2 regions of the Flavonifractor sp. An9 genome follow, and region 1 is predicted to be linked to the other one. Evidence: predicted binding sites of a transcription regulator. Region 1 holds the regulator's gene; the other holds the start of a gene.
The links. The regulator LexA, encoded in region 1, represses DNA repair genes until DNA is damaged. The targets are predictions, from matches to a motif close to CNAACANNTGTTNG.
Positions count from the first base shown of each region.

Region 2: the regulator LexA is predicted to act here: its motif matches at 4,024-4,037, upstream of B5G40_RS14980 (putative DNA modification/repair radical SAM protein).

Region 1 covers NZ_NFHC01000023.1:48,658-57,164, forward strand. The annotation lists gene B5G40_RS13365 (SDR family NAD(P)-dependent oxidoreductase) at 1-31, opposite strand, end outside; gene B5G40_RS13370 (LysR family transcriptional regulator) at 196-1,122, opposite strand; gene B5G40_RS13375 (MBL fold metallo-hydrolase RNA specificity domain-containing protein) at 1,269-2,864, shown strand; gene B5G40_RS13380 (MATE family efflux transporter) at 2,906-4,246, opposite strand; gene B5G40_RS13385 (MerR family transcriptional regulator) at 4,340-5,179, shown strand; gene lexA (transcriptional repressor LexA) at 5,253-5,852, shown strand; gene B5G40_RS13395 (methylated-DNA--[protein]-cysteine S-methyltransferase) at 5,854-6,309, shown strand; gene B5G40_RS13400 (permease of phosphate ABC transporter) at 6,306-6,536, shown strand; gene B5G40_RS13405 (DUF6440 family protein) at 6,549-6,734, shown strand; gene B5G40_RS13410 (exodeoxyribonuclease III) at 6,731-7,483, shown strand; gene B5G40_RS13415 (nicotinate phosphoribosyltransferase) at 7,529-8,507, opposite strand, start outside.
Region 2 covers NZ_NFHC01000031.1:4,560-13,066, reverse strand. The annotation lists gene B5G40_RS14995 (putative polysaccharide biosynthesis protein) at 1-1,719, opposite strand, end outside; gene B5G40_RS14990 (amidohydrolase family protein) at 1,732-3,033, opposite strand; gene B5G40_RS14985 (purine-nucleoside phosphorylase) at 3,079-3,906, opposite strand; gene B5G40_RS14980 (putative DNA modification/repair radical SAM protein) at 4,100-5,350, shown strand; gene B5G40_RS14975 (TIGR03915 family putative DNA repair protein) at 5,380-6,162, shown strand; gene rny (ribonuclease Y) at 6,419-7,966, shown strand; gene spoIIID (sporulation transcriptional regulator SpoIIID) at 8,231-8,479, opposite strand.

The DNA of each region.
Region 1 (8,507 bases):
TAATAGCGACTTTTCCTTCCAGACGTTTCATGCTGATGTTCATCCTTCCTATGTTGTGGGCGGCCCTACCGCCGTTAATCAGAACAGACCTGAGTCATACAAAATAGGTATAGAGAAAGTCCCCTCTGTTCCGCTGTGATACCTTTAGTATAGCGGAACAGAGGGGACTTTCAAAATGCCCCTTGCGGCGCAGTATTATGCTCTTGAAGTTATACCTGCGGCAGTCATCCGAACCTTCTCCTGCACCAGCCAGTCGGTGGCAAACTGGATGAAGGCGTTGGCCGCATCAGTGAGGGGATAGCCTTTGTGGTAGGATACCCCCAGGCTGGCGGGGGGAATCCCTTCCTCCAGAGGAATAACTAGGATAGGGCTGTGGGGGAAGAGAGCCCGCAGCCGCAGCATCTGGGACACCGGCATCAGAGCCACCCCGGCTTTTTGCTCCAGCAGGCGGTAGACCAGGTTGGTGCTCTCCACCTCGTAGGCCAGGGTGGGCTCAAAGCCCCGGGCCCGGCAGGCGGAGCGGAGGGTCTTGGCGTCCAGCCGGGAGGCGTCGCAGATCAGAGGCTGACCGGCCAGGGCCTTCAGCTCCACCATGGCTTGCGTTGCCAGGGGGTGGTCCCGGTGGACAAACAGGCCGTAGTCCATCTCCCCCAGCAGGCGGAAGGTAAGCAGATTGTGGTTGAGCGGGTAGGGGGTGACCGCCAGGGTGAGGGTGCGCTCCACCAGCTGCTGGGCCAGCCGGGAGGCGTCCCCCTGGTACTGGCGGATGCCGATCTCCGGGTGGGCCCGGGAGAAGGGCTGGAGGATGTCGGGGAGAAAGCCGTCGATGGAGCAGCCCAGAGAGAGGATATTCTGGTTGTTTTCATATAACCGCTGTACCGTCTGGATGCAGGCGTTCAGCTCCCCGAAGGCGTTCTCCACCCCGGAGAGAAAGATCCGGCCATATTCGTTGAGCACCACCTTGCCCTTCCGGTGCTCAAAGAGGGGGACCCCCAGCTCCCCCTCCAGCCGGGCAATGGAGCGGCTCAGGTTGGGCTGGGTGACAAACAGCTCCCGGGCCGCCTGGGAGATATTTCCCGTGCGGGCCACGGTGCGGAAGTAGTTGAGTTGGGAAAACTCCATTGACTCACGCCCTTTCCCCCGTATTATACCGGATTCCGGCAAAAAAGGAAAGAAATCATCCCGGGCCGACCCGGTCACTCCGCTATTTACACCGGCGGGTTTTGGGAGTACAATACACTTGTAGAAAATGCACAAGGAGGTGCCCCATGAAACTGACCTTTTTCGGCGCAGCCCGTGCCGTGACCGGCAGCTGCCACTGTGTGGAGTGCGGCGGGAAGAAGATTCTGGTGGACTGCGGCCTGCAGCAGGGCAGGGACGAGCGGGACAACCAGGAGCTGGACTTCAATGCCGGGTACATCGATGCGGTGGTGGTTACCCACGCCCACATCGACCACTCCGGCCGCATCCCCCTGCTGGTGAAGCAGGGCTTTGAAGGCAACATCTACTGCACCCGTCTCACGGGGCAGTTGCTGAGCATTATGCTGCGGGACTCGGCTCACATCCAGGAGAGCGACGCCCAGTGGCAGAACCAGAAGGGCAAGCGCGCCGGCGCCGAGCCGGTGGAGCCCCTGTATACCGTGGCCGATGCCGAGGCCGCCATCAAGCATATCGTCACCTGTGAGTACGGCACCCGCCTCCAGATCGAGGACGGGGTAAAGGTGCGCTTTGTGGACGCGGGCCATCTGCTGGGCTCGGCCAGTGTGGAGATGTGGCTCACCGAAGGGGAGGAGACCCGGAAGGTGGTATTCTCCGGCGATATCGGCAACCGGGACCAGCCCATTATCCGGGACCCGGAGTATATCCGGGAGGCCGACTATGTTTTGACGGAAAGTACTTACGGCGACCGGCTCCACGACATGGACAAGAACCCGGATTACACCGGAGACCTGGCTGCCATCATCGACGAGACCCTGGGCAAGGGGGGCAACGTCATCATCCCCTCCTTCGCCGTGGGCCGCACCCAGGAGCTGCTCTATTTCATGCGGGAGATGAAGGAGCAGGGGCTGGTGAAGAGCGTGCCCGACTTCCAGGTGGTGGTAGACTCCCCCCTGGCGGGCGAGGCCACCCGCATCTTCTCCGGCGATCTCCACGGCTATCTGGACGAAGAGGCCATCGCCGCCCTGAAGGGGGGCGCCTTGTTCCAGTTCCCCGGCCTCACCATCACCGAATCCAGCGAGGAGTCCCGGGCCCTTAATCAGGACAAGACCCCCCGGGTCATCATCTCCGCTTCCGGTATGTGCGACGCGGGCCGCATCCGGCACCATCTGAAACACAATCTCTGGCGGCCCGAGTGTACCGTGGTCTTTGTGGGTTTCCAGGCCGAGGGCAGCCTGGGCCGGCGGCTCATCAACGGGGTTACGTCGGTGAAGCTCTTCGGTGAGGAGATCGCCGTCCGAGCCAAGATCGTCAACTTCCACGGCCTGTCCTCCCACGCCGACAGGGACGGCCTGCTGCGGTGGATCGAGAGCTACAATCCCAAGCCCCGGCAGGTCTTTGTGGTCCACGGCGACGCGGAGGTCACCGAGATCTACGCCAACACCCTGCGCCAGATGGGGCTGGCCGCCCACGCCCCCAACTATGAGGAGGTCTACGACCTGCTGTCCAACAAGATGCTGGCGCCTGGCCTGCCGCCAGAGCAGAAGCCCGCAGCCGCCCCCGGCGCCTCCCCCGCCTACCAGCGGCTGGAGGAAGTGGGCCGCAAGCTGATGGAGGTCATCTCCCACAACAAGGGCGGCACCAACAAGGACCTGGGCAAGTTTGCCGATCAGCTGCGGGCCCTCATCGAGAAGTGGGACCGCTAAACGACAGAAACAAAGGCCGCCCGATTGGGCGGCCTTTGTTGTCAGGCTTGGATGGCCCCGTAGCCGAATTTGGTCCGGTAGTGCCACAGAAAACCGATGGACAGCAGGCAGGAGACAGCCTCTGCCACCGGCACCGCGATCCACACGCCGGTGACCCCGATGATCCGGGGCAGCAGGAGCAGCCCGGCCATGAGGAAGCCGAAGGTGCGGGCGAAGGAGATAATGGCGGAGGTCCGCCCGTCGGACAGAGCGGTGAAGAGGGCGGAGGCAAAGATGTTTACCCCGGCGAAGAGGAAGGAGGGAGCAAAGAGGTGGAAACCCTCCAGGGCCAGGGCATTGACCTGGGTACCGGCAGGGGAGAACACCCCCACGATGACCGGGGCCAGCAGCAGGGCGGCGGCCAGGATGCCCACGGCGGTGCACAGGATGAACCGGGAACAGTGGCGGAAGGTGGAGCGCAGCCGGTCATACCGCTCCGCACCCTGGTTGAAGCTGAACACCGGGGCTACGCCCATGGAGAAGCCCAGGAACAGGGCCACCAGCAGGAACTGGGCGTAGAGCACGATGGTGATGGCGGATACGCCGGGCTCTCCCAGCAGTTCCATCATGATGGCGTTGAAGAAAAAGGTGGTGACGGCGGTGGACAGGTTGGTTACCATCTCGGAAGAGCCGTTAAAGCAGGCCTTGCCCAGCAGCCGCCAGTTGGGCCGGGGGCGGGAGAAGCGCAGCCCCTCCTTCCGGGTGAGGAAGAAGAGCACGCCGCACACCGCCGGAATGCAGTAGCCGGTGACGGTGGCCACGGCGGCCCCGGCGATGCCCATGCCCAGAGGCCCCATGTACAGCCAGTCCAGCACGCCGTTGGTGACGCCGGCGGCGATGGTGAGCCACAGCCCCAGGCCGGGCTTGCCCGCCGCCACAAAAAAGCTCTCAAAGAGCAGTTGGAGCATGGCCATGGGGGCAAACATCAGCAGAATCCGCAGATAGCAGGCGGCGTCCGCCAGCAGCAGATCGCTGGCCCCCAGCAGCCGGGCCAGAGGCTCCGCCCCAAAAACGGCCAGCAGGGCGAATATCACTCCGGCGCATACCGCCGCCAGGGTCAGAAAACCAAAGGTGCGGCGGGCGCCTTCCAGGTCCCCCGCGCCCATCCGGTGGGATACCACGGCGCTGCCGCCGGTACCCAGCATAATACCCACCGCCAGCACAATGCTGACAGCGGGATAGGCGATGTTGATGGCGGCCAGGGCGTTCTCTCCCACCAGCCGGGAGGTGAGCACCCCGTCCACAATGGTGTACAGGGAGGTCACCAGCATCATGATGGTGGTGGGCAGGGCAAAGCGGAGCAGTCCGCCCAGGGTAAAGTCCTGATCCAACCGGTTTTTCATAGCCTGTGCCTCCTTTTTTCTAAAGCATTTACAAACAGCATTGAACATGATAAGCTATCGGGTAACCCGATAGTCAAGAGGGAGGTTTGCGCCATGGATCAAACAGAGATGCGCTTTACCACCGGGGAGTTTGCGGCCCTGTGCGGCGTCACCAAGCACACCCTGTTTCACTACGATGAGACCGGCATCTTCTCTCCCGCCATCCGGGGGGAGAACGGTTACCGCTACTATGCTCCCGCGCAGATCGAGGTGTTCCAGGTCATTTCCAGCCTCAAGGAACTGGGGATGCCCCTGTCCGACATCAAGGCCTACCTGGACCGGCGCAGCCCGGAGACCCTGCTGGAACTGCTGAAGGAGGAGGAGGCCGCCCTGACCGAGAAGCTGTCCCGGCTGCGGCGGCTGCGGACCCTGATCCGGCGGAAAGCAGAGCTGACCCGGCAGGCTCTGGCCGTCCAGCCCGGCGAGGTAAGGTTGGAGGAGTGGCCCCAGCGGTGGTATGTGGCCACCGCCGCCCCCGGCATTACCGACGCGGGCAAATATGCCCGCATTCTGGCCCGCCACCTGGAATACTGCGAGGCCCATCAGGTGGCCAGCCCCTACGCCCTGGGGGCCATCCTGCCGGTGGAGGCTACCCGGCGGGGAGACTGGGAGGGTTATACCTACTGCTATACCCAGGTGGACAGACCAATCCGAGGGGTGCAGATGCTCACCGCCCCGGCGGGACGCTATTTGACCTACTTCCACGCCGGCAGCTTCGACACCGTGCGGGAGGGCTACCAGCGGCTGCTGGACTGGGCCCAGACCTGCGGAATGACCCTGGGAGAGCTGTTCTGGGAGGATGTGCTGCTGGACGAGCTGGCGGGCAAGGGCTACGACCAGTACCTGCTGCGGCTGTCGGTGCACCTGTCCGGGGAGAATTTTGAGCAAATTTAGAACAAATGTTTGCAATATTGAGGGGATTATGGTATACTGAGGTCGGATAAAACTGACCAAAGGAGGGTCTGCCATGAAAACGCTCTCGCCCAAGCAGCAGCAGATTTACGATTATATTATTTCCTTTTCGGCGGAGCACGGCTATCCCCCCTCCGTCCGGGAGATCGGGGCCTATGTAGGGCTGAAATCCCCCTCCACCGTCCACTTCCACCTGAAGGGGCTGGAGTCGGCGGGCCTCATCACCAAGGCGGAGGGTAAGACCCGCTCCATCACCGTGGCCCAGCCGGAGACTCCGGCAGTCCCGGAGGACAAGGTACCGGTGGTGGGCAGCGTGGCCGCCGGGTCGCCCATCCTGGCCCAGGAGTGCATCGAGGACTATCTGACGTTTGACACCGGCGGGCGGCCCGGGGAGTATTTTGCCCTGAAGGTGCGGGGGGAGTCCATGAAGTATGCCGGTATCCTGCCCGGGGACCTGGTGATCGTCCACCAGCAGGCCGACGCCCACAGCGGGGAGATCGTGGTGGCCCTCTTTGAGGACGAGGCTACGGTGAAGACCCTCCGCCGGAAGGACGGCCATGTGTGGCTCATGCCCGAGAACCCGGACTACGAGCCCATCGACGGCGAAGGATGCGCCATCCTGGGCAAGGTCACCGCCGTGGTGCGGCGGTACTGAGATGAACCGGGTGGTCTTTGATACCCCCGTGGGGCCCATGGCCCTGGAGGAGGACGGGGGCGGGCTTACCGCCCTGTATTTGCCCAATTCCCCCATGTCTCCGGTGGGGGAGGAGACGCCCCTGCTCTCCCGAGGCAAGGAGGAGCTGCTGGCCTATCTGGCGGGGGAGCGGCGGGACTTCGATCTGCCCCTTGCCCTCCGGGGTACTCCCTTTCAGCACAAGGTGTGGTCCGCCCTGGCGGACATCCCCTACGGGCAGACCATCACCTATGGGGAGCTGGCCCGCCGGGTGGGCCGTCCCAAGGGGAGCCGGGCGGTGGGCCAGGCCAACCACCGCAATCCCCTGCCCATCCTTTTGCCCTGCCACCGGGTGGTGGGGGCCAACGGGACCCTTACCGGCTACGGGGGCGGGCTGGAATTGAAGGAATGGCTGCTGCGGCTGGAGGGAATCTTATGAAAAGACTGTTTTCTGCCGCCGATGCCTATATCGCCAAAATGAACTGGAAGGACCTGGCCCTGGTGAAGCTGTGCCTGTGCGCCGCCGGGGTCATGCTGGGCCTGGCCGCTCCCAAACGGGTACGGAAGTGGGCTGCACTGGGGGCAGTGGCCGTCTTTGTGGCTACCTATCTGCCTATTATGCTGAAATTCCTCCCCCATCTGGAGGGTGAGATGCGAAAGGAATAAAGGAGCGTGTCTATGGGAAAGGATAAGCGCTTTCAGGTGATCTACACCCAGGGTGTGGCCGATGCCACCCGGGTTCTGCTGGATACCAAGACCGGTATGCTCTACCTGGAGATGCACGACGGATATGCCGGCGGTATTACCCCGCTGCTGGACAGCGACGGAAAACCCATGAAATGGAAGGCGGAGGACTGGGAATGAAGCTGATCACCTGGAACGTCAACGGCCTGCGGGCCTGCCTGGGCAAGGGCTTTCTGGACTTCTTCAAGGAGATGGACGCCGACGCCGTCTGCCTCCAGGAGACCAAGCTCCAGCCCCACCAGATCGAGCTGGACCTGCCGGGCTACCACATCTACTGGAACAGCGCCGAGAAGAAAGGCTACTCCGGCACCGCCCTCATCACCAAAACCGAGCCTCTGGCCGTGACTTACGGCCTGGGCATCCCGGAGCACGACACCGAGGGCCGGGTGATCACGGCGGAGTATGAGGACTTCTATCTGGTGTGCTGTTACACCCCCAACGCCAAGGAGGGGCTGGCCCGCATCGACTACCGGATGCAGTGGGAGGACGATTTCCGCGCCTACCTGATGGCTCTGGACCAGAAAAAGCCAGTGGTGCTGTGCGGCGATTTGAACGTGGCCCATGAGGAGATCGACCTGAAGAACCCCAGGACCAACCGGGGCAACGCAGGCTTCTCCGACCAGGAGCGGGAGAAAATGACCGTCCTGCTGGGCAGCGGCTTTGCCGACAGCTTCCGGGCCCTCTATCCGGACAAGACCGGGGCCTATACCTGGTGGAGCTACCGCTTCAACGCCCGGAAGAACAACGCCGGGTGGCGCATCGACTACTTCATCGTGTCGGAGCGTCTGCTGCCCCGGGTGAAGGACCAGATCATCCACGCCGACGTCACCGGCAGCGACCACTGCCCGGTGGAGCTGGATCTGGAATAAGACAAAAAACAGGACTGCCGCACAGTTTGCGGCAGTCCTGTTTATTTATTTCCCTTCCCGGGTCAGCAGGCTCTGCTTCAGATCCCACAGCTTCTGGGACAGGTCCACATAGTAGTTGTGGGGATTCTCAAACCGCTTTACCTCGTCCCACAGCAGGTCGATCTGCCCGGCGCACCAGGCCCGCATCTCGGCGATGGGAGGGGAGTCGTACACCCGCTTGCCGCCCTGGAACACCGGCACCAGCAGCTCCTTGGCGGTAAAGTTGGTGAACACGCTGCGCTTCCAGGTGGCGTCCGGGTCGAAGAGCTCCAGGGGCTTGCTCTCGTCCACCGTCTCGTCCCACAGAGTGATGAGATCGGCAAAGGCCTTCCCCGTCTCGTTGTCGAAGAGGCGGTACACTTTCTTGAAGCCGGGGTTGGTGATCTTGTCCGGGTTGGCGCTGATTTTGATCTTGGGGATAATATTCCCCTCTTTGTCCTCGATGGCGGCCAGCTTGTACACGCCGCCGAACACCGGCTCGCTCTTGGAGGTGATGAGCCGCTCGCCCACGCCGAAGGAGTCGATCTGGGCCCCCTGGAGCAGCAGGTCCCGGATGATATACTCGTCCAGGGAGTTGGAGGCCACGATCTTGCACTCGGTGAGCCCCGCCGCGTCCAGCATCCGCCGGGCCTTCCGGGACAGATAGGTCAAATCGCCCGAGTCCAGCCGGATGGCGCAGTTGGTGATGCCCTGGGGGAGCAGCACTTCCTTGAAGGCGCGGATGGCGTTGGGCACGCCGGACTTCAGCACGTTGTAGGTGTCCACCAGCAGGGTGGCGGAGTGGGGGTAGAGCTGGCAGTAGGTCTTAAAGGCGGTATACTCGTCGGGGAACATCTGGACCCAGGAGTGGGCCATGGTGCCGCCAGCGGGGGAGCCGTACACCTCGTCGGCCAGGGTGCAGGCGGTGCCTGCGCAGCCGGCGATATAGGAGGCCCGGGCGCCCAGAATGGCGGCGTCGGGACCCTGGGCTCGGCGGGAGCCGAAC
Region 2 (8,507 bases), on a different contig from region 1:
CATCATTTCCAGATCCTCCTTGGACAGCACCTTCAGCACCACGATGAGGATGACGTACACCACCGCGCCGGCCAGGATGCCGCCGCCGGTGGCGATGGCGTTCTTGATAAAGGAGCCGGAGAAGTACCGGGCCAGCAGGCCCTGGCAGCCCCAGGCAGCCGCAGCCATAACGACCGAGGCGATGAGGGGCTTGACAAAGACAGGAATGAGCCGGGGGGGATTGGGCACCATGCGCTTGATGACGATGAGGTTGAGCACCGACACGATCACGAAGCAGGTCAGAGTGCCGATGGGGGCGCCGAAGATCATGAACTTGGGGTTGCCCACCAGGGTGTAGCTGACGATGACCTTGGCCACGCCGCCGATCACCATGGTGATGATGGGCAGGTTGACAATGCCGTTGGCCTGGAGGATGGCGGAAGCCACCACCTGGATGCACACGAAGAGGGCGGCGATGCCCAGGATGGACAGCAGGGGTCCGGCAATGGTCTCATCCACGTTGCCCACGGTGAGCAGCTGGATGATGGGGGTGCCCAGGGCGAACAGGCCGAAGCCGCAGGGCAGGGCGATGAGAGCGGAGATGCGCATGGCGGACTCGGTGGTGCGCTGGGCGCCCCGCCGGTCCCGCCGGGCGATGCAGGCGGACACGCCGGGCACGATGCAGGCGGTCAGCGGTACCATCAGGTTGAAGGGCAGGTTGTAGATGCTCATGGTTTTGCTGTACACGCCGTACAGCTCCCGGGCGGAGTCCAGAACGGGGTTGAGCTGGGTGTCCGGATTGGTGAGCACCTCGGCCTGGAAGGCGGCCAGGTTTTCCTGGAAGATGGCCACGGCCTTGGGGAAGATGTCCAGCACGCTGTTGGAGATGCCGGTGAGGCCGTCCTGAATGGCGGTAAACACGGTCTGCAGCTGGCTCTGCACCAGGCCGGTGTCGATGAGGTTGACGATGGTCAGGGTGCAGGAGCTGAGGGTGATGGGAATGGCCAGCTTGAGCAGCCGGGACAGGATCTGTTTGGAGGTGTCGGGGGTGTCGCTGGAGGTAATCCGTTCCCGCCTGTTGGTGCGGATGTGGTTAAAGGCCAGGAAGGCCACCGACAAAATGGAGCCGATGGACACGCCCAGCAGGGCGCCGGAGGCGGACAGGCGGCTCTTCAGATCCTGGTCGGGGATGGCGGAGTTGAGGATCAGGAAGGCCAGCGCCAGGCCCAGGAACATCTTGGACAGGGCTTCAATGACCTGGGAGATGCCGGTGGGCACCATGTTCATGTGGCCCTGGGCGTAGCCCCGGAAGGCGGAGCAGATGCAGGTACACAGCACCGACGGGGACAGGGCCAGCACGGCAAAGACGGCCTTCTCATTCTGCAGCACATACTTGGCCACAATGGGAGAGAACACCGACATACACACGAAGCTGAACAGGCCCATGAACAGGAAGGCGAAGAAGGCCACCTGGAACACCTTGCTCTTCTGGTTCTGGCGGCCCAGGGTGTTGCACTCGCTTACCGTCTTGGACAGGGCCACGGGCAGGCCCGCGGTGGAGATGGTGAGGAAGAAGGTATAGATGTTGTAAGCCGCGTTAAAGTCGCCGTAGGCCTCGTCAGGCAGCAGGGCGGTCAGCGGGATCTTGTAGATGGCGCCGATGACCTTGACGATGATGGTGGTCATGGCCAAAAAGGCCGCCGCGCCGTAGAAGGTATTTTTTTTCTGCTGGTTTGACAACGGTAGTCCCCCTTAGTTGTTCTGGAACAGCAGGGGCAGGGCGTAGTCCGCCACTTCCCGTCGTACCCGCTCCAGGTCGATGGTCAAAAAGTCCCCATCCTTGTATATGACCTTGCCCCGGGCCATATTCATGCACACATCGGAGCCATGGGCGGCGTAGGCCAGGTTGGAGATGACGCTGTGGCAGGGGGTCAGGTTCAGGTGGGAGAAGTCCACCAGGATCAGGTCGGCCTCATACCCGGCCTGGATGACGCCGGTCTTGCGGCCCAGAGCCACGCCGCCGTCCCGGGTGGCCATCTTCAGGGCGTCCAGAGGCAGCAGGGCCAGGGGATCGCAGCCCGCCCCGTTGTGGAGGATGGCGGCAAACTTCAGGTCGCTGAAAAAGTCGGTGCAGTTGTTGGAGGACACGCCGTCGGTGCCCAGGCACACGTTGACCCCCGCCTTCTTCATGGCGGGCACCGGGGCGATGCCGCTGCCCAGCTTCAGGTTGGAGATGGGGTTGTGGATGGCGGAGATCCCCTTCTCGGCCATAATGGCCCAGTCCTCCGGGGTGGTCCACACGCAGTGGGCGGCAATGGCCCGGCCGTCCCACACGCCGTAGTCATTGAGGGTCTGGATGGGGGTCTTGCCGTGGCGGGCGATGCAGGCCTCGTGCTCCGCCTTTGTCTCGGAGATGTGGACGTGCATCCCCAGCTTATGCTCCCGGGCATAGCCGGCCATCCACTGCCACAGCTCCTTATGGGAGGTGTACTCCCCGTGGATGGAGGCGTCGATGCGGATCTGGCCGTCGTTGTAGTTGTGCCATTTTTCGGTCAGCTCCCGCTGGACCACGCAGTCGTTGTGGGTGGCGGGGTCAAGGCTGTCGGAGAACTGGACGCCGCCGCAGCTCAGGTTGGCGCTGATGCCGGCGGAGGCAACCTCCTGGGCGATGATGTCGGTATGCATATACATATCGGCAATGGTGGTGACGCCGGAGGCGATCATCTCCGCCAGACCCAGGGCGGTGCAGGACCGGACGGCCCGGTCGTCCCAGCGGGCCTCCACCGGGAAGATGTAGTTGTTCAGCCAGTCCTGGAGGTTGTTGCCGTCGCCGTAGCCCCGCATGGCGGTCATGGGCACATGGGTGTGGGCGTTGACAAAGCCGGGCATGAGCACGTTGCCCTTGCCGTCGATCTCCTGGTCAAAGGTCCCCTGAGGGCGGACGGTGCCCACGGAAACGATCCTGGTCCCCTCCACCGCCACATAGGCGCCGGGCAGGACGGTGCCCGCCTCGTCCATCAGCACGGCGGTGCAGTTGTGAATGAGAATGGACATAAACTGTTGATCTCCTTTATTTGTGATACAGAAGAAAGCCCCGTCTTACCCGATCTGCTTCAGGCAGGCCAGTACCAGCCGGGAGAACTTGTCCTTGCAGGCCTCGGCAGCCTCCAGCACCTCCTCCTCGGAGAGGGGCTGATCCAGGATGCCGGCGGCCATGTTGGACAGGAGGGTGAAGCCCAGCACCTGCATCCCGCAGTGGCCTGCCACGATGACTTCGGGGGCGGTGGACATACCCACCGCGTCGGCCCCGGCGATGCGGGCGAAGCGCACCTCGGCGGGGGTCTCGTACTGGGGGCCGGGGAAGTACATATACACGCCTTCCTTCAGCGCAATGCCCAGCTCCCCGGCGGCCTTCCGGGCCACATCCTGGAGGGCGGGGGTGTACAGGTGGGAGGCGTCGGGGAAGCGCACGCCGAACTCGGGCAGGTTCTCGCCCCGCAGGGGGGACTCCATGAAGATCTTGATCTGGTCGGTGATGAGCATCAGGTCGCCCGCCTTCCAGCTGGTGTTGACGCAGCCGGCGGCGTTGGTAACGATGAGGGTGGAGCAGCCCAGCAGCCGCAGAACCCGGACGGCGTAGGCCACCTCCTCATAGGAGTAGCCTTCATAGTGGTGCATCCGGCCCTGCATGACGGCCACGTTCTGGCCCTCCAGGGTGCCGAACACCAGGCGGCCCTTGTGGCCGGGGGCTGTGGAGGCCTTGAAGTGGGGGATCTCCCCGTAGGGCACGGCCACGGCGTTCTCTACAATATCCCCCATGTAGCCCAGGCCGGAGCCCAGGATCATGGCCACCTTGGGGGCAAAGGTGCCGATCTTGCTGCGGATGTAGTCGGCGCTCTCCTGATACTGCGCAAAGGTATAGTGCATAACAGATCCTCCTTAACAGCGGATGAAAGTAAAAGTTTTCGGTCCTATGAAAGGTTAATCTATGCAATTATACACCTTGTAATAGGAAAAAGCAATGAGGATTGCAGGACGGAATGGGGAACAAAAGTTCCAGAACCCCCCTCTTGACTGGTACGTTTGTTCGAGTTATAATAGGGCCAAAGGGGGGAGTACGGTGGACCTGATGGATAAGCTGACCATTTTGGCGGACGCGGCCAAGTACGACGCCGCCTGCACCTCCAGCGGGGTGGACCGGCGGGGCGGCAAAGGCATGGGGAGCACCATGGCCGCCGGGTGCTGCCACTCCTTCTCTGCCGACGGCCGGTGTATTTCCCTTTTGAAGGTGTTATACACCAACCGCTGTATCTACGACTGCGCCTACTGCGTCAACCGCCGGTCCAACGACCTGCCCCGGGCGGCCTTCACCCCAAGGGAGCTGGCGGAGCTGACCATCGGCTTCTACCGGCGCAACTATATTGAGGGGCTGTTTCTCTCCTCTGCGGTGTGGGTCAGCCCCGACCGCACCACCGAGGAGATGATATCTGCCCTCACCCTGCTGAGGCAGGAGTACGGCTTTCATGGCTATATCCATGCCAAGGCCATCCCCGGGGCCGACCCGGCCCTCACCCAGCGGCTGGGCCAGCTGGCCGACCGGCTTTCGGTGAATATCGAGCTGCCCAGCGAGGACAGCCTCCATAAATTGTGCCCCGACAAGGAGAAAAAGGCCATTCTGGCTCCCATGGCTCAGATCCGGGACGGCATCACCCAGGCCAGGGGGGAACTGGTGAAGTATAAGCACGCCCCCCGGTTTGCCCCGGCGGGCCAGTCCACCCAAATGATCATTGGGGCCACCCCCGAGAGCGACAGGCACATTTTGACCCTGACCCAGGCCTTATATGACCAATATAAGCTGAAACGGGTGTTTTTCTCCGCCTATATGCCGGTGTCCGACAGCGCCCTCCTCCCTGCCCGGCAGGACTTCAAGCCGCCCCTGCTGCGGGAGCACCGGCTGTACCAGGCCGACTGGCTGCTGCGGTTCTACCACTTCCGGGCGGAGGAGCTGCTGGACGAGGCCCACCCCAACTTCGACACCCGGGTGGACCCCAAGTGTGCCTGGGCCCTGGGGCATATGGAGCAGTTCCCGGTGGAGGTGAACAGGGCCAATTACGAGACTCTGCTGCGGGTGCCCGGCATCGGGGTGGTGTCCGCCCGGCGGATTCTCACCGCCCGGCGGGTGGGGCCCCTCACCTTCTCGGGCCTGAAAACCCTGGGGGTGGTGCTGAAACGGGCCCAGTATTTCATCACCTGCTCGGGAAAGATGCTGGAGGGGTTAAGGGTGAACCCCGACGGGGTGCTCCGCCATCTGGTGGCTCTGGAGAAGCCCGCCTTGGCGGGAAAAGAACCGGAGCAGTTGTCGTTATTTTGAAGGTTAAGCCCTCTGGAAAGGAGGTCCCCATGGACTGGCCCAGGTTTTCCTATTCTTATGACGGCAGCTTTGCCGGGTTCCTTACCTGTGTGTTTATGGCCTACGCCAATAAGGAGGAGCCCGCCTGCTTCCTCACCTACGGGGACGGCCGGGTGACTCTGTGGCCCCAGCGGACGGTGGACACCGACGACCAGAAGGCCCGGCGGGTGTACCGCTCTCTGGACCGGAGCATGGGCCAGCAGGGCCGCCGCCTGGTGACCTACGGCTTTCTCACCTGCCTGGAGGAGCGGGAGCTGGCCCTGTGGGACTTCCTCCGGCTGGGCTATGAGCGGGGGCCGTCGGTGGTGCGGGATCTCACCGACCCCCGGGTGGCTGTTCTGGGCAAGGCGGTCCAGCACCTGACCCACGAGGCCCACCTGCTCAAGGGCTTTACCCGCTTCTCCGACCAGGACGGGGCCCTGGTGGGAGAGATCGAGCCAAAAAACTGGGTGCTTCCCCTGCTGCGGCCCCACTTTGCCGCCCGCTACCCCGGCGAGACCCTGGTGCTCTACGACCGCACCCACCGGGAGGCCCTGTTCTGCCAGAAGGGGAAGTGGGCCATTGTGCCTCTGGACCGGTTCGACCTGGCCCCGCCCGGGGCAGGTGAATTGGATTACCGGGCCTTGTGGCGGCGGTTTTACGACACCATCGCCATTGAGGGCCGCTATAACCCCAAATGCCGCATGACCCAGATGCCCAAGCGGTACTGGGGTACCATGACCGAGTTTCAGCGGGAGGAATCCCCTGCCCCCGGCGCCATGGAACAAATTTGAAGGACGCGCTGCAATTTTGCAGCGCGTCCGACCTTTTCCCGGGAAATCAGGCAGGAATGGATTCTTCCGGAGACGAATTTCCTTGACAGAAGGAGCGGACAGCCTTAAAATAGATTCGGTGCATTTTTTGAAGAGCAAGGGGTACGCTCTTCAAATTTTTGTGCGGGTCGGACAAATCCTTGCCCGCCGCCCACATGGGAATTGAACAAAACGATTGAAACAAAAATCAAAACAGATGGAGGTGTAAACCCGGCTCATGTTGCCTGTCATATTAGCAGCCGTCATCGCGTTCGTGGTCGCGGCTGTGGTGTTTTTTGTGCTCGGCATCCAGTACCGCCGCCGCGTGGCAGAGAAGGAGATCTCCAGCGCGGAGGAGGAGGCCAAGCGCATCATCAACGAGTCCATCAAGAGCGCCGAGAGCAAGAAGCGCGAGGCCCTGGTGGAGGCCAAGGAGGAGATCCTCCAGGCCCGCAACGAGTACGAACGGGAAGTAAAAGAGCGCCGGGCCGACCTGCAGAAGCAGGAGCGGCGCTTGCAGCAGAAAGAAGAGAACCTGGACCGCAAGACCGAGAACATGGAGAAGAAGGAGGACACCCTGCAGCGCAAGCTGGCCGAGCTGGAAGAGGCCCGGGAAGAGGTGGCCACCGTCAAAAAGACCCAGATGGAGGTGCTGGAGCGCATCTCCGGCTTTACCGCCGAGGAGGCCAAGGACTACCTGATCAACCAGCTGGCCGAGGAAGTGACCCACGAGTCGGCCATGAAGGTGCGGGAGATCGAGGCCCAGTTCAAGGAAGAAGCCGACCAGCGCGCCAAGGAGATCCTGTCCCTGGCCATCCAGCGCTGCGCCGCGGACCATGTGGCGGAAGCCACCGTCTCTGTGGTACCCCTGCCCAACGATGAGATGAAGGGCCGCATCATCGGCCGCGAGGGCCGCAACATCCGCACCCTGGAGACCCTGACCGGCGTGGACCTGAACATTGACGACACCCCCGAGGTGATCACCGTCTCCTGCTTCGATCCCGTCCGCCGTGAGATCGCCCGGCTGGCCCTGGAGAAGCTGATCCAGGACGGTCGCATCCATCCCACCCGCATCGAGGAGATGGTGGAGAAGGCCAAGCGGGAGGTGGACGCCACCATCAAGGCCGAGGGCGAGCGCGCCGTGTTCGAGACCAACGTCCACGGCCTGCACCCCGAGCTCATCAAGCTGCTGGGCCGGATGCGCTACCGCACCAGCTACGGCCAGAACGTGCTCAACCACTCCATCGAGGTGTGCCATCTGGCGGGCCTGCTGGCCGCCGAGATCGGCGCCGACGTCACCGAGGCCAAGCGTGCCGGCCTGCTCCATGACCTGGGCAAGGCCATCGACCACGAGGTGGAGGGCTCCCACGTCCAGATCGGCGTGGAGCTGGCCCGGAAGTACCGGGAGAGCGAGAACGTGATCCACGCCATCGAGGCCCACCACAACGATGTGGAGCCCCAGACGGTGGTGGCCTGCCTGGTTCAGGCGGCCGACGCCATCTCCGCTGCCCGGCCCGGCGCCCGGCGTGAGAACCTGGAGAACTACATCAAGCGTCTGGAGAAGCTGGAGGAGGTCACCTCTTCCTTCCCCGGTGTGGAGAAGTCCTACGCCATCCAGGCGGGACGGGAGGTCCGCATCATGGTGGCTCCCGACAAGGTCAGCGAGGACCAGATGGTGCTGCTGGCCCGGGACATCGCCAAGAAGATCGAGGAAGAGCTGGAATACCCCGGCCAGATCAAGGTGAACATGATCCGGGAGACCAAAGTGGTGGATTACGCCAAGTAATCAAAGGAATCAAAGGAATGAAACCGGCGGGCTGCGTCAGCGGCCCGCCGGTTTAGACTGTCGAAAAAGACCCCTGGCCAAAGGTTTCGGAGGGAAGGATAGTGTGAAAGGGAACCGTCAGGGTTCCCTTTCGCGTGCAATCAAACAACTTTTGAGGACTTATGGAAGGCCTCAAAAGTTTAGCAGACAGTCAAAAAAGTGGCCGCAGCCACTTTTTTGACTGTCTGAACCGGCGGGCTGCATCAGCAGCCCGCCGGTTTTTGTTTAGATGCCTTTGTATTTTCGCCGGGTGGCGATGCCTCCCCGGATGTGGCGCTCGGCCTTGTTCTCCTCCAGCACCCCCTTTACCTGGAGGTACAGGGGCCGGTTGAAGGAGGGCAGGCGTTCACTGAGGTCCTTATGTACGGTGGATTTGCTGATGCCGAACTGCCGGGCGGCGGCCCGCACCGTGGCACGGTTCTCTATGATGTAAAGCGCCAGCCGGCAGGCGCGTTCCTCGATGTTCCCTTTCAAGCAGCAACACTCCTCCATTCATTCACTG